DNA from 3 places in the Bradyrhizobium sp. BLXBL-03 genome. Region 2 is predicted to be linked to each of the others. Evidence: predicted binding sites of a transcription regulator. Region 2 holds the regulator's gene; each other region holds the start of a gene.
What was found. Region 2 encodes LexA, which represses DNA repair genes until DNA is damaged. Its sites were predicted from a motif close to TGTTCNNNNTGTGTTCNG; they were not measured.
Positions count from the first base shown of each region.

Region 1: ACNJX9_RS03795 (DNA recombination protein RmuC) is a predicted target of LexA. The motif match lies at 3,249-3,266, and genes of this name have one in related genera.
Region 3: ACNJX9_RS27565 (ImuA family protein) is a predicted target of LexA. The motif match lies at 3,437-3,454, and genes of this name have one in related genera.

Region 1 covers NZ_CP182470.1:790,091-799,977, reverse strand. The annotation lists gene dapE (succinyl-diaminopimelate desuccinylase) at 1-680, shown strand, start outside; gene truA (tRNA pseudouridine(38-40) synthase TruA) at 817-1,554, opposite strand; gene fmt (methionyl-tRNA formyltransferase) at 1,554-2,477, opposite strand; gene def (peptide deformylase) at 2,600-3,127, opposite strand; gene ACNJX9_RS03795 (DNA recombination protein RmuC) at 3,297-4,493, shown strand; gene ACNJX9_RS03790 (AmpG family muropeptide MFS transporter) at 4,623-5,987, shown strand; gene ACNJX9_RS03785 (hypothetical protein) at 6,116-6,553, opposite strand; gene recR (recombination mediator RecR) at 6,578-7,180, opposite strand; gene ACNJX9_RS03775 (YbaB/EbfC family nucleoid-associated protein) at 7,182-7,502, opposite strand; gene ACNJX9_RS03770 (DNA polymerase III subunit gamma/tau) at 7,527-9,365, opposite strand; RNA gene ffs (signal recognition particle sRNA small type) at 9,461-9,557, opposite strand; gene ACNJX9_RS03760 (transporter substrate-binding domain-containing protein) at 9,741-9,887, shown strand, end outside.
Region 2 covers NZ_CP182470.1:4,212,455-4,222,341, forward strand. The annotation lists gene gltX (glutamate--tRNA ligase) at 1-940, opposite strand, end outside; gene ACNJX9_RS20280 (glutamine--tRNA ligase/YqeY domain fusion protein) at 1,086-2,762, shown strand; gene ACNJX9_RS20285 (nuclear transport factor 2 family protein) at 2,770-3,156, shown strand; gene ACNJX9_RS20290 (DUF2171 domain-containing protein) at 3,235-3,468, shown strand; gene ACNJX9_RS20295 (ComEC/Rec2 family competence protein) at 3,568-5,865, shown strand; gene ACNJX9_RS20300 (hypothetical protein) at 5,955-6,389, opposite strand; gene ACNJX9_RS20305 (hypothetical protein) at 6,582-6,785, opposite strand; gene lexA (transcriptional repressor LexA) at 6,971-7,672, opposite strand; gene ACNJX9_RS20315 (molybdopterin molybdotransferase MoeA) at 7,848-9,059, opposite strand; gene ACNJX9_RS20320 (hypothetical protein) at 9,229-9,444, opposite strand; gene ACNJX9_RS20325 (HAD family hydrolase) at 9,584-9,887, opposite strand, start outside.
Region 3 covers NZ_CP182470.1:5,734,329-5,744,215, forward strand. The annotation lists gene ACNJX9_RS27555 (error-prone DNA polymerase) at 1-1,096, opposite strand, end outside; gene ACNJX9_RS27560 (Y-family DNA polymerase) at 1,093-2,688, opposite strand; gene ACNJX9_RS27565 (ImuA family protein) at 2,585-3,373, opposite strand; gene ACNJX9_RS27570 (putative DNA modification/repair radical SAM protein) at 3,534-4,769, shown strand; gene ACNJX9_RS27575 (UdgX family uracil-DNA binding protein) at 4,769-6,211, shown strand; gene ACNJX9_RS27580 (inorganic phosphate transporter) at 6,316-7,938, shown strand; gene ACNJX9_RS27585 (M20 aminoacylase family protein) at 8,014-9,186, opposite strand; gene ACNJX9_RS27590 (GMC family oxidoreductase) at 9,388-9,887, shown strand, end outside.

The DNA of each region.
Region 1 (9,887 bases), 3.4 Mb from region 2:
AGAAGTTCGATCATTGCGTGCTGGGCGAGCCCTCCAATGTCGAGAGGCTCGGCGACACCATCAAGGTCGGCCGCCGCGGCTCGCAGTCGGGCACGCTCGTCGTCGACGGCGTGCAGGGCCACGTCGCCTATCCGCATCGCGCCTCCAATCCGGTGCCGGACATCTCGCGCCTGATCGTGGCGATCTCGGACGAGCCGCTCGATCATGGCAGCGCGCAATTCCAGGCCTCCAATCTCGAATTCGTCTCGGTCGACGTCGGCAACAAGGCCTTCAACGTCATTCCCGGCGAGGCCCGGGCCAGGTTCAACATCCGCTACAACGACAACCACACCCAGGCATCCTTGCGCGAGCTGGTCGAGACCCGTCTCGCCAAGGCCTGCGGCAACCGCATCAAGGCCCGCATCGTCTGGGAGCCGTCGAACTCCAACGTGTTCGTGACCAAGCCCGGCCCGTTCACTGACCTCGCGGTGTCCGCAATCGAAGAGGTGACGGGACAGAAGCCGGAGCTGTCGACCTCAGGCGGCACCTCGGATGCGCGTTTCATCTCGAGCTATTGCCCGGTGATCGAGTTCGGCCTGGTCGGCCAGACCATGCACCAGGTCAACGAGCGCGTGCCGGTGGTGGATTTGGAGAAGCTGACGAAGGTCTATCGCGGGATTCTGGCAAGATATTTTGGGTAGAATGACGGCCTTTCCCTAATCGCTCCGCCGTCATGCCCGGTCCTTCCCGGGCATCCACGCTCTTCGTCCATCGAGCAAGAAAGATCGTGGATGGCCGGGACAAGCCCGGCCATGACGCCTGGGGCGGCATCACCTTCTAATAATCCACCTTCATCAGATACAGCCCCTCCGGCGGCGCGACGATGCCGCAGGCGGCGCGGTTGCGGGCGGCAAGCGCTGCGGAGAGATCGTCGGCGGTCCAGCGTCCCTCGCCGACCCAGACCAGCGAGCCCACCATCGAGCGCACCTGACTGTGCAGGAACGAGCGTGCCGAGGTGACGATGGTGATCTCGCGGCCATCGCGAAGGACGTCGAGCTGATCGAGCGTCTTCTCCGGGGATTTCGCCTGGCACTCGGTGTCGCGGAACGTCGTGAAATCGTGCTTGCCGAGCAGGCGCTGGGCGGCCGCATGCATCGCGTCAGCGTCGAGCCGGCGCGGCACGCGCCAGGCATGGCCGACGTCGAGCGCGAGATTGGCGCGGGTGTTGATGACGCGGTAGCGATAGTGGCGCCTGATCGCCGAGAAGCGGGCCTCGAAAGTATCGGGCACGATCTCGGCTTCGAGCACTGCGATCGGATGCGGGCGCAAATGCGCATTCAACCCGTCGCGAAACCGGCCGGGCGGAAACTGCTTCTCGACATCGACATGCGCGACCTGGCCGCGCGCATGCACGCCGGCATCGGTGCGGCCGGCCCCGTGCACGCGCAGATCGGCGCCGGTCATGGCCTTCACGGCCGCTTCCAGCGCGCCCTGCACCGACGGCAGCGTGTCCTGGATCTGCCAGCCGAAGAACGGCGCGCCGTCATATTCGATGGTGAGCTTGTAGCGCGGCATTAGGTGAGCCGCATCGGCGGCTTCACTGGCGTGCCGCGCAAGAAGTCTGCCGCCTGCATCCGGCCCTTGCCCTCGCGCTGCAGCTCGAGGATGCGGATGGCGCCCTCGCCGCAGGCGACGGTGAGTTGATCGTCCAGCACGGCACCCGGCGCGCCGGAACCTTTGGCAAGCTCACAGCGCAGGATTTTCACGCGCGCATTCTCGAGCTCGGCCCAGGCGCCGGGAAACGGCGACAGGCCATGAATATGGCGCAGCACCGCATGCGCGGGCTTGCTCCAGTCGATCCGCGCCTCGGCCTTGTCGATCTTGGCGGCATAAGTGACGCCGTCCTCGCGCTGCTTTTTCAGCTGCAACCCGCCGCGGTCAAGCGCCGCCATGGCGCGCACCATCAGGTCGGCGCCGAGACGGGCGAGGCGATCATGCAGATCGGCCGCGGTCATGTTGTCCGTGATCGGAAGCCGCTCGGCCATGGCGACGTCGCCGGTATCGAGGCCGGCATCCATCTTCATCACCATGACGCCGCTCTCGGCATCGCCGGCCATGATCGCGCGGTTGATCGGCGCGGCGCCGCGCCAGCGCGGCAGCAGCGAAGCGTGAAGGTTGTAGCAACCGAGCCGGGGCGTATCGAGGATCGCCTGCGGCAGGATCATGCCATAGGCGACGACGACAGCGGCATCGGCGTCGAAGGCGCGAAATTCTTCCAGCGCCTCCGGCGTCTTCAACGTCTTCGGCGTCAGCACGGGGACGCCGAGCTTTCGCGCGGCCTCTTCAATCGGCGTCGGCTGCATCTGCAGCCCGCGCCGCCCGCCCGGCTTCGGCGCGCGGGTGTAGACGGCCACGATCTCGTGGCCGTGCGCGACGAGCTCGAGCAGCGTCGGCACGGAGAAATCGGGCGTGCCCATGAAGATCAGGCGGAGCGGCATGACAAAAACCTGCGAACGACGCAATCCATTGACGGTCATTCCGGGGCGGCTCGAAGAGCCGAACCCGGAATCTCGAGGTTCCGGGTTCGATGCTGCGCATCGCCCCGGAACGACGGAAAGCCCTACTCGCCCGCGCGCTTGGCGGCTTTCTCGAACTTCTTGATGACGCGGTCGCGCTTGAGCTTCGACAGATAGTCGACGAACAGCACGCCGTTGAGATGATCGATCTCATGCTGGATGCAGGTGGCGTAGAGGCCTTCGGCGTCCTCCTCGTGCAGCTTGCCGTCGAGATCGGTGAAGCGCACGCGCACCTTGGCCGGGCGTTCGACCTCCTCGTAATATTCGGGGATCGACAGGCAGCCTTCCTCGTAAGTGGACAGCTCCTCTGACGAGGCGATGATCTCCGGATTGATGAAGACGCGCGGCTCCGGCTTGGTCTCGCCGTCCGGGTTGGGCTTGGCGAGGTCCATGGTGATCAACCGCAGCGGCTGCGCGATCTGGATCGCAGCGAGGCCAATGCCGGGCGCGTCGTACATGGTCTCGAACATGTCGTCGGCAAGCTTGCGGATCTCCGCCGTGACCTTCTCGATCGGCTTGGAGACCAGACGCAGCTGCTTGTCGGGCAGGATGATGATTTCTCTGAGGGCCATGGCGGGCGATTTAAGCTGCGCACGAGAAGCGGTCAATGCGGCCGGGAACGCGTCAACCCTCCGCTGACCATAAAACTTCGCCTTTCGGTAACCATAAAAATGAGGAGGCCGTTAGGCTCATCGTTCTCTCTTCGTTCGCTCTGGCTCGCGAATCGGCTAGAAGGGCGACATGAACGAGATCATTTTCATGCTGGGCGACTGGCCGGTGCGCACCATCGATGCGCTGATCGGCTTCGGCGCCCTCGTCCTCATCCTGCTGGCGGTGATTGCCGTCGTGATCGCGCGCTCCGGGCGGCGGGGCGCGGAACTCGCGATGGCGAGCGCGGTCCGGGCCGACGAGCTGGAAGAGCGGCTCGCCCAGGTGCTGCACGCCCAGAGCGAGGCCTCCGGCCGGGTTGACGCCATGACCCAGGCGCTGGCCGGCCGCCAGGCCGAAATGGCGCGGGCGGTCAACGAGCGGCTGGATTCGGTGACCCATCGGGTCGGCCAGTCCATGGAACACTCGACCCGCAACACCATGGAGAGCCTGCGCGCGCTGCACGAGCGGCTCGGCATCATCGACTCTGCCCACAAGAACCTCACCGACCTCACCACGCAGGTCACGACCCTGCGCGACGTGCTCGCCAACAAGCAGTCGCGCGGCGCCTTCGGCCAGGCGCGGATGGAGGCGATCGTCCAGGACGGCCTGCCGAAGGGGTCCTACGAATTCCAGTTCACGCTGTCGACCGGAAAGCGGCCCGACTGCGTCGTGTTCCTGCCCGACCAGCGCCCGCTCTGCATCGATGCCAAGTTTCCGCTGGAGGCGATGACCGCGCTGCACGATGCCCGCACCGACGAGGAGAAGCGCCTCGCCACGCAGCGGCTGCGCGGCGACGTGATGAAGCATGTCAGCGACATCGCGGAAAAATACCTCGTCACCGGCGAGACCCAGGAGATGGCGCTGATGTTCGTGCCGTCGGAATCGGTCTACGCCGAAATCCATGACGGATTCGACGACGTGATCCAGAAGGCCTATCGCGCCCGCGTCGTGCTGGTGTCGCCCTCGCTCTTGATGCTCGCGATCCAGGTGATGCAGCAGATCATGAAGGACGCGCGCATGCGCGATGCCGCCGACCAGATCCAGACCGAGGTGATCAAGCTCGGCGACGATCTCGGCCGCCTGCGCGACCGTGTGCTGAAATTGCAGAAGCACTTTGCCGACGCCAACGAAGACGTCCGGCAGATCCTGATCTCCGCCGACAAGATCGAGAAGCGGGCGGGACGAATCGAGGAGCTCGATTTCAGCAAGACCGATGCGCCGGAGGGCCCACGGCTGGTATCGGGAGCGGCAGAGCCGTTCCCGAGGAAACTCCAGGCAGGGGAGTGACGGCTCGATCGTCATGGCCGGGCTTGTCCCGGCCATCCACGCCCTTCAACACCGCATGCCCGGGACAAGCCCGGGCATGACGGCTTTTGTGGTCGAGGCATCACGCCTAGAATCTGCTAACACCGCCCCATGACCGCACCCGACGCGACCTCCTCCGCCGGCACCGATGCCCCCGCGACCTCCTGGCGGGACAGCCTGGCTGTGTACCTGCAACCGCGGGTGCTGATCGTGCTGTTCCTCGGCTTTTCGTCGGGGCTGCCGCTGGCGCTGTCGGGCTCGACGCTCTTGGTCTGGATGCGCGAGGCCGGCGTCGATCTCAAGACCATCGGGCTGTTTGCATTGGTCGGCACGCCCTACACGCTGAAATTCCTGTGGGCGCCGCTGGTGGATGCGCTGCACGTGCCGCTGTTCACGCGCGCCTTCGGACGGCGGCGCGGCTGGCTGCTGTTCTCGCAGCTGCTGCTGATCATTTCGATCCTGCTGCTGGCGATGACCGATCCGGCGCGGTCACCGTTCTACGTCGCGCTCGGTGCGCTGCTGGTGGCGACGACGTCGTCGACCCAGGACATCGTGGTCGACGCCTTCCGCGTCGAGAGCCTGCCGGAGAGCGAGCAGGCGGCCGGCATGGCGGCCTATGTCGCGGCCTATCGCATCGGCATGCTGGTCTCGACCGCGGGCGCGCTGTTCATCGTCTCCGGCTTCGAGAGCACCGGCATCACCCGCAGCGCGACCTGGATGTGGGGCTATGTGGTGATGGCGGCGATGGTGCTAATCGGGACGATCACGGCGCTTGTTGCGACCGAGCCCGAGCAGTCGGTGCGGGCGGAAGCTGCGACGCAAACCGAGACCGCATTCACGCGGGTGCTGCACGCGGCGATCGGCGCCTTCTCGGAATTCCTGTCGCGCAAGGACGCGCTCGCAGCGCTCGCCTTCGTGGTGCTGTTCAAGTTCACCGACGCGTTCTCCGGCACCATGACGGCGCCGTTCGTGATCGATCTCGGCTTCACCCGCAACGATTATGCGGCGATCGTGAAAGGCGTCGGCTTAGCTGCGACGCTGATCGGCGGCTTTGCCGGCGGCTTCGTCGCGCGGCGCTACTCGCTGGCGACCTCGCTGTGGATCGGCGGCGTGGTGCAGGCGCTGGCCAACCTCACCTTCTCCTGGCTCGCGCTGGTCGGCACCAATCAATGGGCGCTGGCGCTCGCGATCTGCGCCGAGAATTTCACCAGCGCCATCGGCACGGTGATCTTCGTCGCCTATCTCTCGGCGCTGTGCCAGAACCCGCTGCACACCGCGACGCAATACGCCCTGCTCACCGCGCTCGCGGCGGTGGGACGGACCTATCTGTCGTCAGGGGCAGGCTTCGTCGCCAGCGCGACCGGCTGGCCGCTGTTCTTCGTGATCTGCGTGCTGGTGGCGATTCCGAGCCTGGTGTTGCTCACCTGGCTGCAGAAGCGCGGGCATTTCGAGACGCTGGGGCCGGTGAGGGTTTAAAGCCCGCCTCTCTCCGTCGTCATTGCGAGGAGCTCTTGCGACGAAGCAATCCAGACTGTTTCCGCGGAGAAAGTCTGGATTGCTTCGCTTCGCTCGCAATGACGGTGGAGGGAGCCGTTCGCTCGCCCCTACTTCTTCACCAAACTCCACTTCGTCACCACGGCCTCGCTCATCTGGCCGGGATCGCTGGCGCAGGCGACTTCATCCACCTTCACGGAGATCTCCTTGCCGACGAAGGATTTCAGCTGCGAGGCCTGCGCGTCGCTGGAGGTGACGAGCTGGAAGGTCTCGGGCCCGGTCTCGAGGTCGCACAGCCCGTTCGGCGCCGGCAGGCGCCGCGGCTCGGAGGTGATCTGGTACATCGCGACACGCTTGCCCGCGTTCTTGGCGTCGCGAATCTTCATGGCGTTGAGCTCGCCCGAGAGCACCTCGCCGGCGCTGATCGGCTTGCCGGGCTTCGAGGGCGGCGGCGCCTCGCTCTCCTGCTGCGCGGCGGCGATGGCCGGCGTCACCAGCAGCAGCATCGTCGCGACCAAAGCCGATCGTGTGGCGAAAAGTTTCGTCATGTCGTCCGTTCCGCGGGTCTGTGGCTAGAACAGGGTGCGCTGCCGCATGGCGGCCGATAGCGTGCCCTCATCGAGATAATCAAGCTCGCCGCCGACGGGCACACCATGCGCCAGCCGGGTGACCTTGACGTTGGCGTCCTGAAGCAGGTCGGTGATGTAATGCGCCGTGGTCTGGCCGTCGACAGTCGCATTCAGCGCCAGAATGACCTCGTGCACCTCGGGTGCATGCGCGCGCGCGACCAGCGCGTCGATGGTGAGGTCCTGCGGGCCGACACCGTCGAGCGGCGACAGGGTCGCACCCAGCACGTGATAGCGGCCCTGGGTCGCATTGGCCCGCTCCAGCGCCCAGAGATCGGCGACATCGGCGACGACGACGATGATGGCGCCATCGCGCTTCGGATCGGTGCAGACCGTGCAGGGATTTTGCGTATCGATATTGCCGCAGGTCTTGCAGACCTGGACCTTGTCCAGCGCGACCTGCAAGGCTGATGACAGCGGCATCATCAGCGCTTCGCGCTTCTTGATCAGATGCAGCGCCGCGCGACGCGCGGAGCGCGGGCCCAAACCGGGCAGCCGCGCGAGAAGCTGGACCAGCCGCTCGATTTCAGGACCTGCAACCGCGCCCATCTTACTGGCCGAACAGCCCCGGCGGCAGGCCGAGCCCGCCGGTCAGCGACTGCATCTTCTCCTGCATCGCGGTCTCGGCCTTGCGGCGGGCGTCACCGAGCGCGGTGACGAGCAGGTCTTCCAGCACCTCGCGTTCTTCCGGCTTCATCAGCGAGGCATCGATCTTGACGCCCTTGACGTCCATCTTCGCGGTCATGCGGACGGCGACGAGGCCGCCGCCGGAGATGCCCTCGACCTCCACATTGCCGAGCTGCTCCTGCATCTCCTGCATCTTGGATTGCAGCTGCGCCGCCTGCTTCATCATGCCGAGAAAATCAGCCATGGGTTTTCGTCCTCAAAGATAGGCTCAGAGATCGTCGTCGGCGTCGGAACCGTCGGGCAGATCGTCAGAGCCGTAGTCAGCGTTAATATTGGACTCCGGCGTCTCCGGGGCAAGCCTGCGGACCTCGACGACCTTTGCACCGGGGAAGCGCGACAGCACCTCCTGCACGCGCGGATCGGCCTCTGCGTTGCGCGCATGTTCCTGCCTGGCGGCCTGGTTCACCGAACGGAGCGTGGGCTGGCCCTGCTCGTTGGAAACGATCATGGTCCAGCGCCGGCCGGTCCACAGCTCGAACTTCTTCGCAAGCTCCGAGATCATGGTCTTGGAGGCGTTCGGCTCGAGCGCGACCTCCAGCCGGCCCTCCTCGAAACGGACGAGCCGCATGTCGCCTTCCAGCGCGCTCTTGGTCATGAGATCGCGCTTCTGGCCCGCGAGCGCGACGAGCTGGGTGAAGCTGGTGACACGCAGCTGAGGTGTTGCGCCTTGCGGATCCGGCGCGGGCGCCGCCATCTGCGGCCGCGCGCCGCCGCCGAACGCCGATGGCGACGAGGTCGGCATGCGAACCGGCGCGGCTGGCGGGGCCGGCGCCGCGGAGACCGTCGGCCCCGCCGGCGCGCTGCTGCGCGCGGCACCGCCGCCCACGACCTGTGAGCCGCCGCCATTCTGCTCCAGCATCCTTATCGCTTCGTCCGGCGTCGGCAGATCGGCGACATAGGCGATGCGCACCAGCACCATCTCGGCGGCTGCGGCCGGGCGCGTCGCGCCCTGCACCTCGGCGATGCCCTTGAGCAGCATCTGCCACATCCGCGACAGCACCCGCATCGAGATCCTTGAGGCGAAATCCTTCGCGCGCACGCGCTCGGTCTCGCCATAGGCGACGTTGTCGGCCGTCGCCGGCACGATCTTCACGCGGGTGACGAAATTGACGAATTCAGCGAGATCCGACAGCACCACGATCGGATCCGCGCCGACATCGTACTGATCGCGGAACTCCTTGAACGCAGCCGCGATGTCGCCGCGCGCCAGCGAATCGAACAGATCGATGACGCGGGTGCGGTCGGCAAGGCCCAGCATCTGCCTGACCGCATCGGCCTTCACCCGGCCCGCCGCATGGGCGATGGCCTGGTCGAGCAGCGACAGCGAATCGCGCACCGAGCCTTCGGCCGCGCGCGCGATGATGCCGAGCGCCTCCGGCTCGATCTCGACATTTTCCTTCGCGGCGATGTTGGCGAGATGCTTCATCAGCACGTCGGCCTCGACGCGGCGCAGGTCGAAGCGCTGGCAGCGCGACAGCACCGTGACCGGGACCTTGCGGATCTCGGTGGTGGCGAACACGAACTTGGCGTGCTCCGGCGGTTCCTCCAGCGTCTTCAGGAAGGCGTTGAACGCCGCCGTCGACAGCATGTGGACTTCGTCGATGATGTAGACCTTGTAGCGGGCACTGGCCGGAGCGTAGCGCACGCTGTCGTTGATCTGGCGGACGTCGTCGACACCAGTATGGGAGGCCGCATCCATCTCCAGGACGTCCATGTGCCGGCTTTCCATGATCGCCTGACAATGCACGCCGAGGGTCGGCATGTGGATGGTCGGGCCCTTCACCGAACCGTCCGGCATCTCGTAGTTGAGCGCACGGGCAAGGATGCGCGCAGTGGTGGTCTTGCCGACGCCGCGGACGCCGGTGAGGATCCAGGCCTGCGGAATCCGGCCGGTTTCGAACGCATTGGAGACGGTGCGGACCACAGCCTCCTGGCCGATCAGATCGTCGAAGCTCGAGGGACGGTATTTCCGCGCCAGCACCCGATAGGGCGCGTTCCCGGCCGGGCCGGCGCTATCAGGAGGTGGAGGGGCGCCAGCGTCGGTCATCGGTCAATCCGCAATGGAATGTCTCTCGGCTGGCTTTTGCGGACAGGAGCGCGCCAGCGGGAGGCCCGCCGGCGCTGGTTCGCTCGAAAAAACAGGTAGGAGACTGACGAGCGACCCGATCCGGACCTCGTTAGGGCTGCTTCCTTCCGGACCTGACCCGGTTGGCGAGTGGCTCGTCCACCGCCAATCTCCCGGTCCCTATTTGGGGCCAAAGGAGCGGGAAAGCAAGCGGGTATCATATCGGCCAACTTGATCTTGCCCAGCATCCGGGCAATTCCTGACCTGCCCAGCCGATAGGCTGTGCTTTCGCTACCAGGGCCGCCTTGGTAAGAACGCTGCCGGAACTCCACCTCACCAGAAAAGCGATTGATCCCAATGGTTACACGTCGTGATGTTGCATCGATTGTCGGACTTGGCGCCGTCGGCGCAGTGACCGCAAGCGCGCTGGCCTCGAAGGCCGTGGCCCAGGCGGCCGATCCCAACGAATCGACCTTCGCCCGCATCCGCCGCACCAAGAAGATG
Region 2 (9,887 bases):
TGTAGTGGCCGTTGAGGTTCTCCAGCTTGGCGAAGTCGAAGCGGGCGGCGGCGCGGCCGACATTGGCGAGGTCGAACGCCGCGATCATCTCCTCGGTCGAGAAAATCTCCTGGTCGCCATGGCTCCAGCCGAGACGGACGAGGTAATTGCGCAGCGCGGCCGGGAGGTATCCCATGGCGCGGTAGGCATCGACGCCGAGCGCGCCGTGGCGCTTGGAGAGTTTTGACCCGTCCGGACCGTGGATCAGCGGGATGTGGGACATGTTCGGCAACGCCCAGCCCATCGCATCGTAGATCTGCTTCTGGCGGGCGGCGTTGATGAGGTGGTCGTCACCGCGGATGACGTGGGTGACGCCCATGTCGTGGTCGTCCACGACCACCGCCAGCATGTAGGTCGGGTTGCCATCACCGCGCAGCAGGACGAGGTCGTCGAGGTTCTCATTCTGCCAGACCACGCGGCCCTGGACCTGGTCCTCGATCACGGTCTCGCCGGTCTGCGGCGCGCGCAGACGGATGGTCGGCTTGACGTCAGCAGGCGCGGTGGCCGGATCGCGATCGCGCCACATGCCATCATAGAGGCGGGTGCGCCCTTCCGCGCGCGCCTTCTCGCGCATGGCGGCGAGCTCCTCGGCGGTGGCGTAGCAGCGATAAGCCTTGCCGTCGGCGAGCAGCTGCTCGGCGACTTCGCGATGGCGGGCGGCGCGGCTGAACTGATAGATGACGTCGCCATCCCAGCCGAGCTCCAGCCATTTCAGCCCGTCCAGAATGGCGCCGATCGCGGCCTCGGTGGAGCGCTCCCGGTCGGTGTCCTCGATCCGCAGCAGCATCTTGCCGCCGTGCTTCTTTGCATAGAGCCAGTTGAACAGCGCCGTGCGGGCGCCCCCGATATGGAGGAAGCCGGTCGGGGAGGGAGCAAAGCGGGTGACGATGGGATCAGTCATTCGTGGCAGGGCCTATGCATGGGAGGCGGTGGTATATAACAGGACCGGAGCATAACTAAAGCCCGCCAGCGGACGTCATAAGGCCTTGGCTCAGCCAAGCGAATTTGGCAGAAGGACCGCTGATTTCCCTACAGGATTTTTCGTAATGACAGAACCGGTGGCGACTGAGGTTGGGCGCGATTTCATTCGTGACATCATCCAGGCCGACCTCGATCAGGCCAAGTACAAGGAGATCGTGACCCGGTTCCCGCCGGAGCCGAACGGTTACCTGCATATCGGCCACGCCAAGTCGATCGCGCTCAATTTCGGCATCGCCCAGGAGTTTCCGGGCCGCTGCCATCTGCGCTTCGACGACACCAACCCGGTCAAGGAAGAGCAGGAATATATCGATTCCATCCAGGCCGACGTGCACTGGCTCGGCTACGACTGGGGCAAGAACCTGTTCTACGCCTCGGATTATTTCGACCGCCTGTATGAATGGGCGGAGAAGCTGATCCGCGACGGGCTCGCCTATGTCGACGACCAGTCCCAGGAGGAGATCCGCCTCTCGCGCGGCACGTTGACCGAGCCCGGCAAGAACTCGCCGTTCCGCGACCGCAGCGTGGAGGAGAACCTCGACCTGTTCCGCCGCATGAAGTCAGGCGAATTCCCCAACGGCGCGCGCGTGCTGCGGGCCAAAATCGACATGTCCTCGGGCAACATCAATCTGCGCGATCCCGTGCTCTACCGCATCCTGCATGCGCATCATCCGCGCACCGGGACCAAATGGTGCATCTATCCGAGCTACGACTATGCCCATGGCCAGTCGGATGCGATTGAAGGCATTACGCACTCGATCTGCACGCTGGAGTTCGAGGATCACCGGCCGCTCTACGACTGGTTCATCGAAAAGCTGCCGGTGCCGTCCAAGCCGCACCAGTACGAAATGGCGCGGCTCAATCTGACCTACACGCTGCTGTCCAAGCGCGTGCTGACCCAGCTCGTCCGCGACGGCCATGTCGCCGGCTGGGACGATCCACGCATGCCGACCATGGCGGGGATGCGCCGCCGCGGCGTGCCGCCGGCGGCCTTGCGCGAATTCGTTAAGCGGATCGGCGTCGCCAAGGCCAACAGCGTGGTCGATGTCGGCATGCTCGAGTTCTGCATCCGCGAGGAGCTGAACCGTACGGCGCAGCGCCGCATGGCGGTCTTGAAGCCGCTCAAGATCGTGATCGAGAACTATCCGGAAGGGCAGACCGAGGAGCTCGAGGCGATCAACCATCCGGATGATCCCTCGGCAGGGACGCGGAAGATCACGTTCGGCCGCGAGCTCTATATCGAGCAGGACGACTTCATGGAGAACCCGCCGAAGAAGTTCTTCCGCCTCTCGCCCGGCAACGAGGTGCGGCTGCGCTACGCCTATTTCGTCAAGTGCACCGGCGTGATCAAGAACGACAAGGGCGAGGTGGTGGAACTGCGCTGCACCTACGATCCCGCGACCAAGGGCGGCAACGCGCCTGACGGCCGCAAGGTCAAGGCGACCATGCACTGGCTGCCGGCGGCCAATTCGGTGCCGGCGGAAATCCGCATCTACAACCAGCTGTTCGCCAATCCGAGCCCGGACGCCCAAAATTTCGCGGCCGATCTCAATCCGAACTCGCTGGAGATCCTCAGCGATGCCCGGGTCGAGGCCTCGGTTGCCGCGAGCAATTCGAGCGAACCGATGCAGTTCGAGCGCCAAGGCTATTTCGTGCGCGACAAGGACTCCACGCCCGGCAAGCCGGTATTTTCACGCACCATCGGCCTGCGCGATACGTTCGCGAAGGAAGTGGCCAAGGGCTGACAAACGAATGAGCGGTGAGGTCGATGCCATCGTTTCCGCCACCATCGCGAAATGGTGCGCCGGCTTCGCAATGCTCGATGCGGTCGCGCTGTCGTCGCTGTATTCGAAGAATGCCTTTTTCTTCGGCTCCAATCCGAAACTCTATCGGGGCAGGGATGGCGTTGCCGAATACTTCAACGGCCTGCCGCGCTGGCGCGAGCCGAGCGCGGCATTTTCCGACGTGCAGGCGGCGCAGGCCGGTCCTGACCTCATCAACATGGGCGCAACCATCACGTTCAACTTCGCCGGCGAACGCTCTGATCTCGTCGTCAAGATGAGCTGGGTCATCATCCGCGAGGACGGCGACTGGAAGATCGTCAATCACCACGCCTCGGCAAAGGCGCCGTTGATCTGACGCACGGCATCGTCATTCCGGCGATGGAAACGAACGTGCTGTCGCCGCGTTGAGGCGGATCGATCGGAGGATCCCGCCATGCAAAACATCGCAGAGCATATGGAAGTCATCGGCGCCGACGGCGTCCATGTCGGCACGGTCGACAAGGTCGAGGGCAACCGCATCAAGCTGACCAAGAAGGACAGCGGTGAGGGCAGCCACCGGGGTCACCACCATTTCATCGACAAGGGCCTCGTCGCCGGTGTCGAGGGCAACAAGGTCCGGCTGTCGGCAAAGGCGGACGTCGCCGTGACGATGGAAGAGGAAAAGTAGGGGCGCGGCCCTTGCGTTCTCGATCCGTACCGCTATTCGGCGGCCTGCACGTTCCGGTAGCCTCTGCGCCTGTCTGATATCGCAGGGGTTGCCAAGGGAATGGCGGAACCGGGCCGGCCGCAGCGTCTGTCGCAAGGCATTGCCGGGACGCCGATCGCAGGAACTTGGCCGACGGGCCGGACCGCGTCGGCCGGCGGGTTCGTGCCGGCCGGGTCGGGCGTCTGGCCCGCGGTCGTCGGGCAGCTGCGCGAATGGGCCAAGGCCGAGGCTGGTGCGGGTCGGCTGTTTCCCTGGGTGCCCGTCGCCTTCGGCTGCGGCATCGCGCTCTATTTTGCCGCCGACCATGAGCCGATGCTCTGGGTCACGATGGCGATGGCGACCGCGCTCATGGCTGGCGCCGTCCTGTTGCGGCGAAGCCGCCTGTTTGCGCCCGCCATCATGATCGCGGCGGTTGCGGCCGGCTTTGCCGCGGCGACGTGGAAGACGGCACGCATCGCCCATACCGTGCTGGCAAAGCCGCTGTATTCCGTGTCGCTGTCAGGCTTCGTCGAGACCCGTGACATCCGCGAACGCACCGACCGTTTCGTGCTGCGCGTCACGGCGATGGAGGCGCAGCGCAGCGACGTGACGCTCGAGCGCGTCCGCCTCTCCGTCCGCAAGGGGACCGCGCCCGATGTCGGCAGCTTCGTGCAGCTGAAGGCGCGGCTGATGCCGCCGCTGTCGCCATTGCGTCCGGGCGCTTACGATTTCTCGCGCGACATGTTCTTCCAGGGCATCGGCGCCTCCGGTTTTGCGATGGGGGCGATCACGACTGTGACGCCGGCCGTGTCGGGCGGATTGCAGCTACGCTATGCCGCGATCATGCAGGGCTTGCGCGATGCGATCGACGCGCGCATCCGCGCCACGCTCGACGGCGATAACCGCGCCATCGCCACCGCGCTCCTCACCGGCCGCCGCGATGCGATTACGACGCCGGTCAACGACGCCATGTTCATCTCGGGGCTCGGTCACGTCCTCTCGATTTCGGGCTATCACATGGCCGTCGTCGCGGGGGTCGTCTTCTTCGCGGTCCGCGCGCTGCTCGCGCTCGTCCCGGGACTGGCAGCGGGCGTTCCCATCAAGAAATGGTCGGCCGCCGCCGCCTTGGTTGCGTCAGCGTTCTATCTGCTGCTCTCGGGCGCCGAAGTCGCGACGCAGAGATCGTTCTTCATGACCGCGGTGGTGCTGATCGCTGTCATCGTCGATCGCCGCGCGATCACGTTTCGCACCCTGGCCGTGGCGGCGCTGATCGTGCTCGCGGTCGCGCCGGAGGCGCTGGTGCATCCAAGCTTTCAAATGTCGTTCGCGGCAACGCTCGGGCTCGTCGCCATGGTGCAGATCGGCATGCCGAGCCTGCTGGCCTCGCCCGATCATTCGGCGACCGCGCGCATCGCGCTGTGGGGAGGCCGCGAGATCGCGATGCTGTTCATGGCCTCGATGATCGCGGGACTTGCGACCACGCCTTACGCCGCCTTCCATTTCCACCGTGTGACGCCTTATGGCGTGCTCGCCAATCTCGGCGCGATGCCGGTGGTCTCGGCGCTGGTGATGCCGGCCGGGCTGCTCGGATTGCTCGCGGCTCCGTTCGGGCTGGACGGCGTGTTCTGGTGGCTGATGGGGATCGGCATCGACTGGATGATCTTGGTCACGCGCTGGGTGGCGGCATTGCCCGGCGCGGTCGGCCACGTCGGCGCCTTCGGCACGGCGCCGCTGATCGCTGCCAGCCTCGGCCTGATCCTGATGGGTCTTTTGCGCACGCCGCTGCGCTGGTCGGGAGCATTCGTGCTGGTGGCAGCTTCCGTCTGGGGTCTTTCTATCAGGCAACCCGATATTCTGATTGCCGGTGACGGTCAGAACGTCGCGGTGCGCGCCAGGGACGGGCAGCTGCACCTGATCAGGGCGAAGAAGGACAATTTCCTGCTGAAGGAGTGGCTTGCAGCGGACGCTGATCCGCGCGATGCGGCGAGCACCTCGCTCGGCGACGGCGTGTCGTGCGACGATGCCGGCTGCGTGACGCCGCTTGCCGACGGCCGCATGGTCGCGCTGGCGCTCCGCATCGACGCGCTGGCTGATGATTGCGGTCGCGCGGCCCTGGTGGTGACGGCAAAGCCTGCGCCGCCGGATTGCACCGGGATGGTGATCGATCGGCCGCGTCTGGCGAGCCAGGGCGCGCTGGCGCTGACACGTCGCGCCGATGGCTTTGCCATTGCGGAGGCGAGGGCGAGAGGCGCAAACCGCCCCTGGTCGCCGGCGGCGGCCGGCGATGGAGATTTCGAAGGGACCGTCATGCCGCGGTCCGCAACTCCGCGCGCCAAGGACGCAACACCGTCCGAGGCCGACCTTCAGGCCGAGGATTGAGGCATGATCGGGAAAAGCGCGGAGCGGTTCTCCGGCGCGACAAACGCGAAAACGCGTTTGCGCGGAGATCATGCCCAAATTAGGCCGGTTCAACCGATCGGCAGGCCGGGAGGTATCGGCTGTCTGTCGGCGACAACTTGCGGCTTGTGCTCGCGCTCGCCGAGCGGCTGGGTCACCGGCAGTTGCAGCACGGTTGCGCGCTGGCCTTCGACGAGCTGGGTCACCAGCACGTATTTGCCATCGGGGAATTCGATCGCGTCGTGATGACGATCGGGAATGTGCGGATCGACCTTGCCGAACTTGCCGACGCGCGAATTGATGGTGCGCGTCCAGATCCACCTGTTGTCGTAGCGGACGTTGTCGGCGAAGGCGAGCTCCGTTCCCGGCAGCAGGCAGACCGCGACCGACATGTCGGCTTCGGAGGCGAAGCCGCGCGTCGAGGTGCCGCGGAAGGTTGTCGTGACGATCGTCTCGCCGACTTCTGCGGGACGCGTCGCGACGGCATGCAAGCTATAGTCACACATCGGGTGCTCCTCATCAGCGATAGAGCACCCGCGCCTCTTCTGAGGCGCAGGCCTCTATCAGAGTGGAAGCCTGCGATCATATGCCATGTTGGGGGCAAATCTGCGGCTTGAGTCTGCAGGCTGCCATCACAATTTCTTTTTCAGATGTCCGAGGAACAAAGACTGCTTCCGTGCATTCCGAGAGCTTCTTCGCTAGCGCCCAGCCGGTGCCGACCAACCCGAATAAGGCCAGGCCGGCTGCGCCCGTTGCCCGACGGAGTTGCGGGCATTGCGGAATTGTTCGCTCATTGCCTGTGGCGCCCTGCGAACGTGATGCTGCGGCTGCGCAGCGAAGGTTTGCGACGCTGATATTGCGATCAGCGCGATCGCGACGGTGCTCAGAATGATCTTGTGCATGGCGGTCTCCTCGGTCTCGCAAGGCCTGCGAAGCGATGCGTGCTTCGTCATGGCGTGCCGGGGATGTAGCGCGGGAGAGGTGGCCGGATAATCTGTGCAAAGCCAGAAAAACTAACCAGCCGGAGCGAACAATCGTCCGCTCCAATCTTGAGGGCGTGCTTGCCAGGTGGCGACGTGCGCCGCGTTCAGTATTTCCGGTACAGCCCGATCAGCTTGCCCTGGATCTTGACCCGGTTGGGCGGCAGGATCCGGACCTCGTAGGCGGCGTTTGCCGGCTCGAGCGCGATCGAGGCGCCGCGGCGGCGGAAACGCTTGAGCGTGGCTTCCTCGTCGTCGATCAGGGCCACCACGATATCGCCGGTGTCGCAACTCTCGTTGCGCTGGATCAGCGCCATGTCGCCATCGAGAATGCCGGCATCGACCATGGAATCACCGCGAACTTCGAGAGCGTAATGCTCGCCCGCGCCGAGCATGTCGGGCGGGACGCTGATGGTGTGGCTGCGCGTCTGCAAGGCCTCGATCGGCGTACCGGCCGCGATCCGGCCCATCACGGGAACTGCGACAGGGCGTTCGCCCTCATCGACGGGCGGGCTCGACATCGTGCGCACCTTGCCGAGATTGCCCTCGATGACGCTCGGCGTGAAGCCGCGACGGCTGCCGGCAGCCGCCTGGAGTTCAGGCAGCTTGATCACTTCGATGGCACGGGCCCGGTTGGGCAGGCGGCGGATGAAGCCGCGCTCCTCAAGCGCGGTGATCAGGCGATGGATGCCCGACTTGGAGCGCAGGTCGAGCGCATCCTTCATCTCGTCGAAGGAGGGCGGCACGCCGCTTTCCTTCAATCGCTCGCTGATGAACCGCAGGAGCTCGTATTGTTTGCGCGTTAACATCTCGACCAAAATCCCCCTGACGATGTCGCTCGATTCACAGACGCTGAATTCAGCATTAAGCCGCTACATGCTCGAAACAAATCATGAACGGACACTATATGTTCGATACATGTTCCGCAACTGCTTAATTTACCGTGAACGCGACAAAGTTCGCGGAACGGTTGCGTCGGCGCGCTCACTCCGGCAGTCGCAAGACCTCGCAAGGCGTGCCGGAAGCGGCCTTCGGTGCGAACGGCGCGCGCACGAGAAGTGCCTGTGCCGCAGCGAGATTCGCCAACAGTGAGGAATCCTGGTGGTTGACGGGAAGAGCGATGAGCGTGCCGTCGTCCCGCGTCTCGAGACGCGCACGCAGATAATCCTCGCGCTGGTCATTGGCCCCGAGGTCGCGACCGAGCACGGCGCGTTCGCGGCGATGATGAATCATTGAACGGCCCGACAGCGCGCGAATCAGCGGCACCAGAAACAGGAAGCCGCAGACGTAGGATGACACGGGATTGCCGGGCAGGCCGATGACGCGCATCGGCCCGAGCTGCCCGTTCATCATCGGCTTGCCCGGCCGCATCGCGATCTTCCAGAACGCCATCGAGATACCTTCGTGCCGAAGCGCCTGCTGCACCAGATCGTGGTCACCGACAGACGCTCCGCCGGTCGTGATCAGGATGTCGGCGCCGGATTCGCGGGCGCGGCGGATCCCTGAGGTGGTGGCGGCAAGCGTGTCGGCGGCGACGCCGAGATCGATGGTGTCGGCACCCTCGCTGCGGGCGAGGGCGTGCAGGGCGTAGCCATTGGAATAGACGATCTGGCCGGGGCCGGGTGTCGAGCCCGGCATCACCAGCTCGTCGCCGGTTGCGAGAATCGCGACCTTGGGACGGCGATGAACGCTCAGCTCCGGATGGTTCATGCCCGCGGCGAGCGCAAGGTCCCGATCGGTGAGCCGTACGCCCTTGCGCAGGAGCACGTCGCCCTCGCGGAAGTCGATCCCGGCGGGGCGAATGTGCCGCCCGGTGACGGCGGCTTCCTTGATCGTGATGCGCTTGCCGTCCGAGATGGTGTCCTCCTGGATCACGACCGCATCGGCGCCCGCCGGAACGACGCCGCCGGTGAAGATCCGGACAGCTTCGCCGGCACCGACGGTTCCTGCGAATGGGCGGCCGGCTGCAACCTCGCCGACCACCGTGAGCTGCGCATCAACCTTCGCAGCATCAGCCGCGCGAACGGCATAACCATCCATCGCTGACATCGCCTCGGGCGGCTGCGTCCGCCGCGCCGCGACGTCCCGCGCGAGCACGCGATGGAAGGCCTGATCCAGAGCGATCATTTCCTCAGCCAAAGGCTCCGCACCGGCGAGCACGGCGGCAAGCGCATCGGAAACCGGCATCAGGGCCACGGCGAACTCCCGCAACGAGATCAAGGACTCGGTCGGGCAAGGTTCTAGCCGAGCGGGAGGGCCGACGCAAAAAAGGCTATACTGCTGCGAAGCTTACGCTTCGGGCACTAGGGCTCATGTCCAGCATGATCCCGCAGGCCGGCCCGACGGGGCAGAACTGTGGCCAGCATCACGACCGCGTTATGGGATTTCCGCTTGCCGCGTTTTCCACTTCAGCGACGTCGGGCGCCTTGGGGCCCTGATCCCGGTCGGGCATCGGATCTGCCTGAGATTTCAGATCGGCCGCCTTGCTCATCAGCTTGGCAGAAAGCTCGGCGTCCGAAGTGGTCTTGGCGAATTTGACCAGCAGGGAGGCCTGCCTGGTGAGGTATGTTTTGCCCAACACGCGATATGTCCGTCCATGGAAATCCCAGCGGACTCAAGAGTCCGGAAGGGGGCATTCCGTTCCCGGAACTCCGTACAAAAATGCACAGAGAGCTTTGGTTCCTCGTTTTCGGGCGTTGTTCCGGAATTGCCCCCCCCGATCAGATCCCCAGCGCCTTCAGCGCGACGCCGACGTCGTGGTGCGAGGTCACATGGACCGTGGTGAGGCCGCGGGCGCGCGCGCCTTCGATGTTCTCGGCGAGGTCATCGAAGAACACGATCCGGCTCGCCGGCACGCCCATCGCGGCCACGACGTGGTCGAACGCTTCCGCATCCGGTTTACGCAGGCCGATGCTGGAGGACAGGTACAACTCGCGGAAATCGCCGAGCAGGTCGGCATATTCCCTGGAAAAATAGTCCACATGCGGGCGGTTGGTGTTGGAGAAGGCGTAGAGCGGCATCTGC
Region 3 (9,887 bases), 1.5 Mb from region 2:
CGACCGAGGTAATGCCGAGCACGTAGCAGACGGCCGAATTCGCCGCCGATCCCCGCCCCTGGCACAGAATGTTCTGGCTGCGCGCGTAATGGACGATGTCGTGCACGGTGAGGAAGTAATGCGCGTATTTCAGCTCTGATATCAGCGCGAGCTCTTTCTTGAGCGTTGCACGCAGCTTGTCGTCGATCTTGCCGCCAAAATATTTGTCGACGCCTGCCCAGGTCAGATCCTCCAGATGTCCCTGCGCGGTCTTGCCCGGCGGCACCGGCTCATCAGGGTATTGGTATCTGAGCTGGTCGAGCGAGAACTCGATCCTGTCCGCAAAACGCATGGTCTCCGAGATCGCCTCTGGGACATCACGGAACAGCCGCGCCATTTCGCGGGGCGTCTTCAGAAAGCGCTCGGCATTGGCTTCCAGCTTGCGTCCGACCGCCTCGATCGTGGTCTTTTCCCGGATACAGGTGAGCACGTCCTGGAGCGGACGGCGGCCGGGATCGTGATAAAGCACCTCGTTGGTCGCGAGCAGCGGCACTTTTGCTTTGGCGGCGAGATCGTCGAGCCGCGCCAGGCGGCGGCGATCGTCGCCGCGATAGATCAGGCTCGCCGCCAGCCACACGCCCTCGGCGCGGCTTGCTTTCAGCTTTGCAAGCACATCCAGCGCTTGCTCATCATCGAACCGGTGCGACAACGTCAGGATCAGGAGCTGGCCTTCCGCAAACTCCAAGAGATCAGCGAAGCCGAGATGGCACTCGCCCTTCTCGATCCGGGTGATGTCGTCGCCGCGCTTGCCACGGGTCAGGAGCTGGCAGAGCCGGCCATAGGCGGCGCGATCGCGCGGATAGACGAAAATGTCGGGTGTGCCGTCGATGAAGACGATACGCGCACCGATCAGCAGCTTTGGCTTGTGCAGCACCTTGTCATTGCCGAGCTCGTTCCAGGCCCGCACCACGCCGGCGAGCGTGTTGTGGTCGGCAATGCCGATCGCGGGAATGCCGAGCTTGCTGGCCTGATGCACATAGGCGCGCGGATCCGATCCGCCGCGCAGGAAGGAGAAATTGGTGGTGATGCCGATCTCGGCATAGGCAGGAATGTTCATGCGAAGAGACCGTGCACATACCAGCGAGGCGGAGCGGGCTCGCCGTCGGCGTCGAACACCTCCCCTTCATAAAGACCGTCGCGAAAAATCCAGAAGCGCAGGCCTTCGGCATCCTCGATGCGGAAATAGTCCCGGGTCAGCTGCTTGCCGTCCTGCCGCCACCATTCCATCGCGATGCGTTCGGGTCCTTCCACCCGCACCACCGCATGTTTCGCGCGCCGCCAGGTGAATTGATGCGGCGGGCCATCGGGCACGGTCGCGAACGGCACGGTGACAGGCTCGGGCTTGTCGAACAGCCTGAGGGGTCGCAGCGGCGGCTCGCCCTCGGCACGATCTGGCCATTCGGCCTGCATGGCGGCAGCGAGATGATGCTGGGCTGGCGCGGCCAGCACCGCCTGCTCGGGGATATGGGTATCCTGCGGCAGATGCACGACGACGCGCTTTCCGCCGATCCGCGCGGCAATGCGGTCGATCAAAGCGGCGAGCTCGTCATTGTCATGGACATGGGCATCGAGATCGCGCTGCTCCTGCACCACGATCTCGGTGCGGCTCGCCGACAGCCGCACCATGTCGAAGCCGAAGCCGGGATCGAGCGGATCGGCGAGCGCCTCGAGCCGTTCGCGGAACAGCCGGTCAATGACGGCGCTTCGCGTCACCGGACGCCCGGTCTCGACCATGATCGCGCGCACCACGCCGTCGGTGCGGAAGAACGCAGCTTCCAGCCGCCGCGCGCCCTTGCCCTGCTTCTCCATGGACGCGATCAACGTGTCAGCGAGCCGCGACAGCGTCATCGCGATCATGGTGTCGGTCGCGATCGGCTCGGCAAAGCGTTTTTCCACGATGTAATCGGGCAGCGGCTTGCGCGGGCTGATCGGCGCATCGCCCTGCCCCAGCGCATGCGCGAGCAGCGTGGAAAACCGCGCGCCGAAGCGTGCGGTGATTTCGGAGGCGTTGCGCGATGCGACATCGCCGATGGTTTTCAGGCCGGCGCGGCGCAGGCCGGTGGTGATCGCTTCGTCCGCACCGAGCGCGGACACCGGAAACCGCTCGATCGCCGCCGCCTCTTCGCCATCGGCAACGATGCTGCCCGTGGCCTGCCGCGTCAGCGTGCGCGCGCAGACCGAGGTGCCGGCGATGGCCGCACTGACGGCAAAGCCTTGTCGACCGAGGGCCCGGACCAGCGTCTGCAACAAGGCAGCCTCGCCGCCGAACAGATGCGCGCAGCCGGTGATATCAAGGAACAGCCCATGCGGCGGATCGAGCGCCACCAGCGGCGTGAAGCGGTCGCACCAATCGGCGATGTCGCTGAGCGTCTTCGCATCAGCCACGACATCGGCGTCGAACACTTTCAAATCTGGGCACATCGCCCTCGCATTGGCCAGCGGTTGGCCGATATACAGGCCGAGGCGCTCTGCGGCCTCGTCCAGCGCATGGATTACCAATGCATTGACGTCCTTGATGACGACAATGTTCGGCTCATTGTTATTCTTACCCAGCCCGGCGCTGCTGAAGAACCGCTGGATCCGGTCGATGGGCAGGCGCGGCAGCCACAGGCTGAGGATACGTCGACGGTTCACTGAACTGGCACTCATCACATTTCCATTCCATGATCCACCGGCCACACGGGCCATGACGATTGCGCAACAGCTCGACATCGAAGCGCGGCGCGCCCCAGACATCCCAAACCGATCCTGGCGGTGAATGCGCCGCGCGCAGCATCCAGCGCGTCTCCGCGGTCGACGGCAGCGGCTGCGCCGCCATCCGCAGCAACAGGCCAGTGACGCCTGAGCCTTGCGCAGCCAGCGTCAGCTTGCGGCTCGCCACCAGGTCGAACTGTCTGATCTCGCCCCAGAGCTCGAGCACGACGGCGCCGAGCGCATCGCAGGCGAGCGCATCGGCCGAGGTGCGCAGCGCGCTCTCCACGTCAGCCGCACGCACCATCACCACGCGGCGCGGATCGAGGCCGAGCTCGGCGAGCCCGCTCATCGACAGCGCGCCGGTCTCGATTTCCGAGAAATCCTGCCGCACCCACAATAGCGGCCGCTGCGTCGTGACGCGGCCCCCAAGCCCGGTGACAAAGCCGGTCGCGGCCGCGCCCTGGCGCCCTTCGCAAAACACCTCGTGGATCGCCGCGCGCGCGAGCCCGCCCTTCAAGGCGCGATCGACCTCACTGTGACCAAGCGCGACGCGGTCCTGATGATGCACGACCTCCGCTGTCTCGATCCGTTCGATCTGGCTGCGCAAGGTCGCAAGCGCGCTCGTGCGTGCGCCGCTCATGCTCGCCGCTCCTCAAAGATTGATGCCGTGGCTTTCAAAAGAAGAACCAACGGCTGGCTCATTTGTTCATGATATGTTCTAATATAAAGCTAACGGCAGCCGAAGAGTCAATCGAATTGGCGCGCCAAAGATTCATGAGCGGAATCAAAGAGATTCAAACATGGACATACAACGCAAGCTGGAAATTCTCGCGGATGCCGCCAAGTACGATGCCTCCTGCGCCTCCAGCGGCACCGAGAAGCGGGATTCCAGCGACGGCAAGGGCATGGGCTCGACTGCGCCGGGCATGGGCATCTGCCATTCCTACGCGCCGGACGGACGCTGCATCTCGCTGCTCAAGGTGCTGCTCACCAACGCCTGCAATTACGATTGCCTCTATTGCGTCAACCGCGCCTCCTCCAACGTGCCGCGCGCCCGCTTCACCATCGACGAATTGGTCAAGCTGACGCTGGACTTCTACCGGCGCAATTACATCGAGGGACTGTTTCTCTCCTCCGGCATCATCCGCAGCCCCGACTACACGATGGAGCAAGTGGTGAGCGTCGCGCGAAAGCTGCGCGAGGAGCATCACTTCCGCGGCTACATCCATCTCAAGACAATTCCAGAAGCTGACGATGCGCTGATCGCGGAGGCCGGCAAATATGCCGACCGTCTCTCCATCAACATCGAGATGCCTGAAGCCGCGAGCCTGCAGCAATTCGCGCCCGAGAAAGACGTGCGCGCGATCCGCCGCACCATGGGCCGGCTGCGGCTGAAGCTCGACGAGGCCGAGGAAGGCCGTAACGCAAAAACAAAGGCAAGACCGCAGCGTTTCGCGCCGGCCGGCCAAAGCACGCAGATGATCGTCGGCGCCGACAGCGCCAACGATCACACCATCCTCCACACCAGCGCCAATCTCTACGGCTCCTACCGGCTGCGGCGCGTCTACTATTCCGCCTTCAGCCCGATCCCCGATGCCAGCCGCGCCTTGCCGCTGGTGCAGCCGCCCTTGCTGCGCGAGCATCGGCTCTACCAGGCCGACTGGCTGATGCGGTTCTACGGTTTCGACGTTGCGGAGATCGTTGACGACAGCGCCATGCTGCCGCTCGATATCGATCCGAAACTTGCCTGGGCGCTGCGCCATCGCGACCGCTTCCCGCTCGACGTCAACCGCGCCAGCCGCGAGGAGCTGCTGCGGGTGCCGGGATTCGGCACCAAGGCGGTCGAGCGCATCATCGCGACGCGGCGCACCACCACGATCCGCCTCTCCGACCTGGCGCGGCTGCACGTGCCCAAGCACAAGGCGCTGCCGTTCATCGTTCTCAGCGATCACCGCCCTTCGCCGCATCGTCTCGATGCTGCCGGACTGATCGAACGATTCAAGCCGAAAGCAACGCAATTGGGGTTTGGATTCTGATGCAGTACATGACCCTCGACAGCGAAACCGATTTCGACGGCTGGCGCAAAGCCGCCCGCAGCCTCGTGCTTCATCATGTGCAGCCCGCCGACGTCACCTGGGCCGTGCAAGGCGGCGAAGCGGAGTTGTTCGCGCCGCCCGCACCGTCGCCGATCCTCGAAGTAAATGACGGCACATTCAATGTATCAGGCAAATTCGTCGATCTCGCAAAATCAGCAATCCTGCATCGCGATCGCAAGCGCTTTGCGATCCTCTATCGGCTGCTCTGGCGGCTGAAGGACCATCACGATCTGATCGAGGTCGCGACCGATCCTGATGTTGCGCTGGTCACGGCGATGGCACGCGCGGTCCATCGCGACGAGCACAAAATGCACGCCTTCGTGCGCTTTCGCGAGATCGGCCGCGAGCGCGACGCCCATTACGTCGCCTGGTTCGAGCCGGAACATCACATCGTCGAACTCGCGGCGCCGTTCTTCGCAAGACGCTTTGCCGACATGCCCTGGTCGATCCTGACGCCCGATCTCTGCGCACATTGGGACGGCCATGCGCTCTCGTTCACGCCGGGCGCGAGCAGGAGCGACGCGCCGGGCGAAGACCGGCTGGAGGAAACCTGGCGGCGCTATTACGCCAGCATCTTCAATCCGGCACGCCTGAAGGTGAAAGCGATGCAGACGGAGATGCCGAAGAAATACTGGAGGAACCTGCCCGAGGCCTCGATCATTAAGCCCTTGATCGAGGACGCCGAGCGCATGACCGGCGCCATGATCGCCAACGCCGCAACCGATCCGCACAAGCCTCAGAAACGGCCGGAGGCTCCGATGAAACGTAAACCTGCCGCCGACGATCTCGAAACGCTTCGCGAAGAGGCTGCGCATTGTCGCGCCTGCCCGCTCTACAAGAATGCGACGCAGACAGTGTTCGGCGAAGGTCCTGAGAACGCCACCATCATGCTGGTCGGCGAGCAGCCCGGCGACAAGGAGGACCTCGCCGGCCATCCCTTCGTCGGCCCGGCCGGCCAGATGCTCGACCGTGCGCTTGCGGAGGCCGGCGTCGACCGCAAGAAGGTCTATGTCACCAACGCCGTGAAGCACTTCAAATTCGTGCCGCGCGGAAAGATCCGCCTGCACCAGAAGCCGGCAACACCAGAGATCAAAGCCTGCAGGCAATGGTACGAGCGGGAAGTTTCGGCAATCCAGCCGAATCTCATCGTGGCGATGGGCGCGACCGCCGCGCAAAGCGTGTTCGGCAAGATCACGCCCATCGGCAAGACCCGCGGCCGGCTCATAGACCTCACCGACGGACGCAAGGCTCTGGTGACGGTGCATCCGTCCTATTTGCTGCGGCTGCCTGATCCCGAGGCGAAGGTGATGGAATATCAGCGCTTTGTCGAAGACCTGAAGATCGCCGCCGCGTTGCAGAAGAAAGCCCCGCGCGCCGCCTGAGGCGGCGCCGATGCACAGCAACAGGCCGTAGAGAACTCCCGCCATTTCAACCGCCTGTCACATGCCGCGCGCAAAATCGGGGCCATGGGACAGGAGAATTTCCAATGAGTGACGTTGCTTTGCCGGGCTCGATCGAGCCTGCCTTGAGTAAGGGGCCAGACCTCAATCGTGGATTTCATCCGCTCACCGGCGTGATCTATATGGGCGTGATCGCTGCCGCGTTGCTCTTCGTCGCCTACAGCATCTGGGTCGACGTCGATGCCTCCGGCGCCCAGGTCAAGACCTTCGCTCCGTTCCTCCTGCTCTTCGTCGCGCTCCTGATCGCACTCGGCTTCGAGTTCGTGAACGGCTTCCACGATACGGCCAACGCCGTGGCGACCGTGATCTACACCCGCTCGCTGCCCGCCCATGTCGCCGTGGTGTGGTCCGGCATGTTCAACCTGTTCGGCGTGCTGCTGTCCTCGGGCGCGGTCGCGTTCGGCATCGTCTCGCTGCTGCCGGTCGAACTGATCCTCCAGGTCGGCTCCAGCGCGGGCTTCGCGATGGTGTTCGCGCTGCTGATCGCCGCCATCATCTGGAACGTCGGCACCTGGTATTTCGGCCTGCCGGCCTCGAGCTCGCACACCCTGATCGGCTCGATCATGGGCGTCGGCATCATGAACGCGGTCCTGCATGGCCGCAGCGGCACCTCCGGCGTCGACTGGACCCAGGCCACCAATATCGGCAAGGCGCTGCTGCTGTCCCCGCTGTTCGGCTTCGCGCTCGCCGCCGGCCTGCTGCTGATCCTGCGCACCGTGTTGCTGCGCGCCACGCCCGCTCTGTTCGGCGAGCCGAAGGGCGACCAGCCGCCGCCGTGGTGGATCCGCGGCATCCTCATCCTCACCTGCACGCTGGTGAGCTTCTTCCACGGCTCCAATGACGGTCAGAAGGGCATGGGCCTGATCATGCTGATCCTGATCGGCACGGTGCCGACCGCCTATGCGCTCAACCGCGCGCTGCCGGAAAGCCAGATCGCCGCGTTCATCCAGAACTCGGAAGCCGCCAGCAGGATCATCGAGGGCAAGGCCGCCGGCTACAGCGTGATCGGCAATCCGCGACCGGCCGTGACCAACTATGTGGCGCAGCGCGAGGTCACTGGCGGTACGTTCCCGTCGCTCGCCGTGCTGGTGCGCGACATCGCGAGGCAGGTGAGCACCTATGGTTCGCTCGCCAAGGTGCCCGCCGACCTCGTCGGCAATACCCGCAACGACATGTACCTCGCATCGGAAGCGTTGCGCTTCCTGATGAAGGACAAGGAAGCCGAGCTCAGCGCCGCGGACGTCGCCGTGCTCAACGCCTACAAGGGCTCGCTCGACAGCGCGACGAAGTTCATCCCCGGCTGGGTGAAGATCGTGGTCGCCATCGCGCTTGGTCTCGGCACCATGGTCGGCTGGAAGCGCATCGTCGTCACCGTCGGCGAGAAGATCGGCAAAACGCACCTGACCTATGCGCAAGGCGCCTGCGCCGAGATCACCGCGGCCGCCACCATCGCCGCCGCCGACGTCTACGGCCTGCCGGTCTCGACCACCCACGTGCTGTCATCAGGCATCGCCGGCACCATGGCCGCCAACGGCTCGGGCCTGCAATGGGCGACGATCCGCAACATCGCCATGGCCTGGGTGCTGACCCTGCCGGCCGCGATGATCATCTCGGGCGTGCTGTACTACCTGTTCTCGCACGTGTTCTGAGCCGCGAGACACATGCCAACAAAAAGGGCCCGTGCCATGCATGGGCCCTTTCCGGTTGTGCATCAGCTCAGCGCGTCATGACGCTGCGAGCTGCTCCTCGACCAGCTTGACCCAGTAGGACGTGCCGAACACGATCGCCTCGTCGTTGAAATTGTAGGCGGGGTGATGCAGGCCGGCGCTGTCGCCGTTGCCGCAGAAGATGAAGGCACCGGGGCGCGCTTCCAGCATGTAGGCAAAATCCTCGCCGCCCATCATCGGCGACATCTCCACCACATTGGTATCGCCCGCGACTTGCCTCGCGATACGCATCGCTACCTCGGTCTGCGCGGCGTGATTGTTCACGACGGGATAACCGCGCTTGTAGTGCAGGTCGATCTTTGCGCCGGTGATCTGGGCGACGCCAGCCACGACTTCGCGCACCCGCTTCTCGACCAGCTTGCGCACATCAGGCGTCAGCGTGCGGATCGTGCCCCGCAACGTCGCCGTTTGCGGAATGACGTTGCGGGCATTGCCGGCGTGGAATTCGCAGATCGAGATCACGGCCGATTCCAGGGGATCGACGCTGCGCGAGACGATCGACTGCAAGGCGGTGATCAGCTGCGCACCCACGAGAACGGAATCGACGCATTTGTGCGGACGCGCGGCATGGCCTCCGAGGCCCTCGATCATGAAATCGACCTCGTCGGTCGACGCCATGATCGGGCCGGGCCGGATCGCGAAGGAGCCGATCGGAATGCCGGGGCCGTTGTGCATGCCGTAGACCTGCTCGATGCCGAAGCGCTCCATCATGCCGTCCTTGACCATCGCCGCTCCGCCGGCGCCGCCCTCCTCGGCCGGCTGGAAGATCACGACGGCGTTGCCGGCGAAATTGCGGGTCTCGGCGAGATAGCGTGCGGCCCCTAGCAGCATTGCGGTGTGGCCGTCGTGGCCGCAGGCGTGCATCTTGCCCGGAGCCTTCGAGGCGTAAGGCAGGTTGGTCTGCTCGTCGACGGGCAACGCGTCCATGTCGGCGCGCATGCCGATCGCCTTGAGCCCCTTGCCCGCGGGCCTTTTGCCCTTGATCACGCCGACCACGCCGGTCTGGCCAATGCCGGTCACAACCTCGTCGCAGCCGAACTCGCGCAGGCGATCCGCCACGAATGCTGCGGTGCGGTGGACATCGTAGAGCAGCTCGGGGTGCTGGTGGATGTCCCGCCGCCAGGCCTGGATATCGGGTTGAAGGTCGGCGACGCGGTTCACGATGGGCATGAAGGGTCTCGGGCTCTGTTGAAAATACAAGCCCGTCTACCATGCAAGCGCCAGTCCACCTAACTGCCGCAGATTGAGGGTAGCCCTGTCCTCTCGTCATGGCCGGGCTTGTCCCGGCCACCCACGTCTGCCTATTAGGACTGAAAGCGCGTGGATGCCCCGGACAAGCCCGGGCATGACGCCGTTCGGGTGGGAAGCGGAATGCCAAGGCAGCTCGAAGGTGAGTTTGACTACATTGTCGTCGGCGCCGGCACGGCCGGCTGCATCCTTGCCAACCGGCTGTCGGCCGTATCAGCAAACCGAGTCCTCATTCTCGAGGCCGGGGGTGACGACAACTGGATCTGGTTCCACATTCCGGTCGGCTATCTCTTTGCCATCGGCAATCCGCGCTCGGACTGGATGTTCAAGACCGAGGCCGAGCCCGGCCTGAATGGCCGCTCGCTCGCCTATCCCCGCGGCAAGGTGATCGGCGGCTGCTCGGCGATCAACGCCATGATCTCGATGCGCGGCCAGGCTGCCGATTACGATCACTGGCGCCAGCTCGGCTTGACCGGCTGGGGCTACGATGACGTGCTGCCGCTGTTCAAGCGGCTGGAAGACCACTTCCTCGGCGCCAGCGAGCATCACGGCGCCGGCGGCGGCTGGCGCATCGAGGCGCCGCGGCTGTCCTGGGATGTTCTCGACGCCGTCGGCGATGCAGC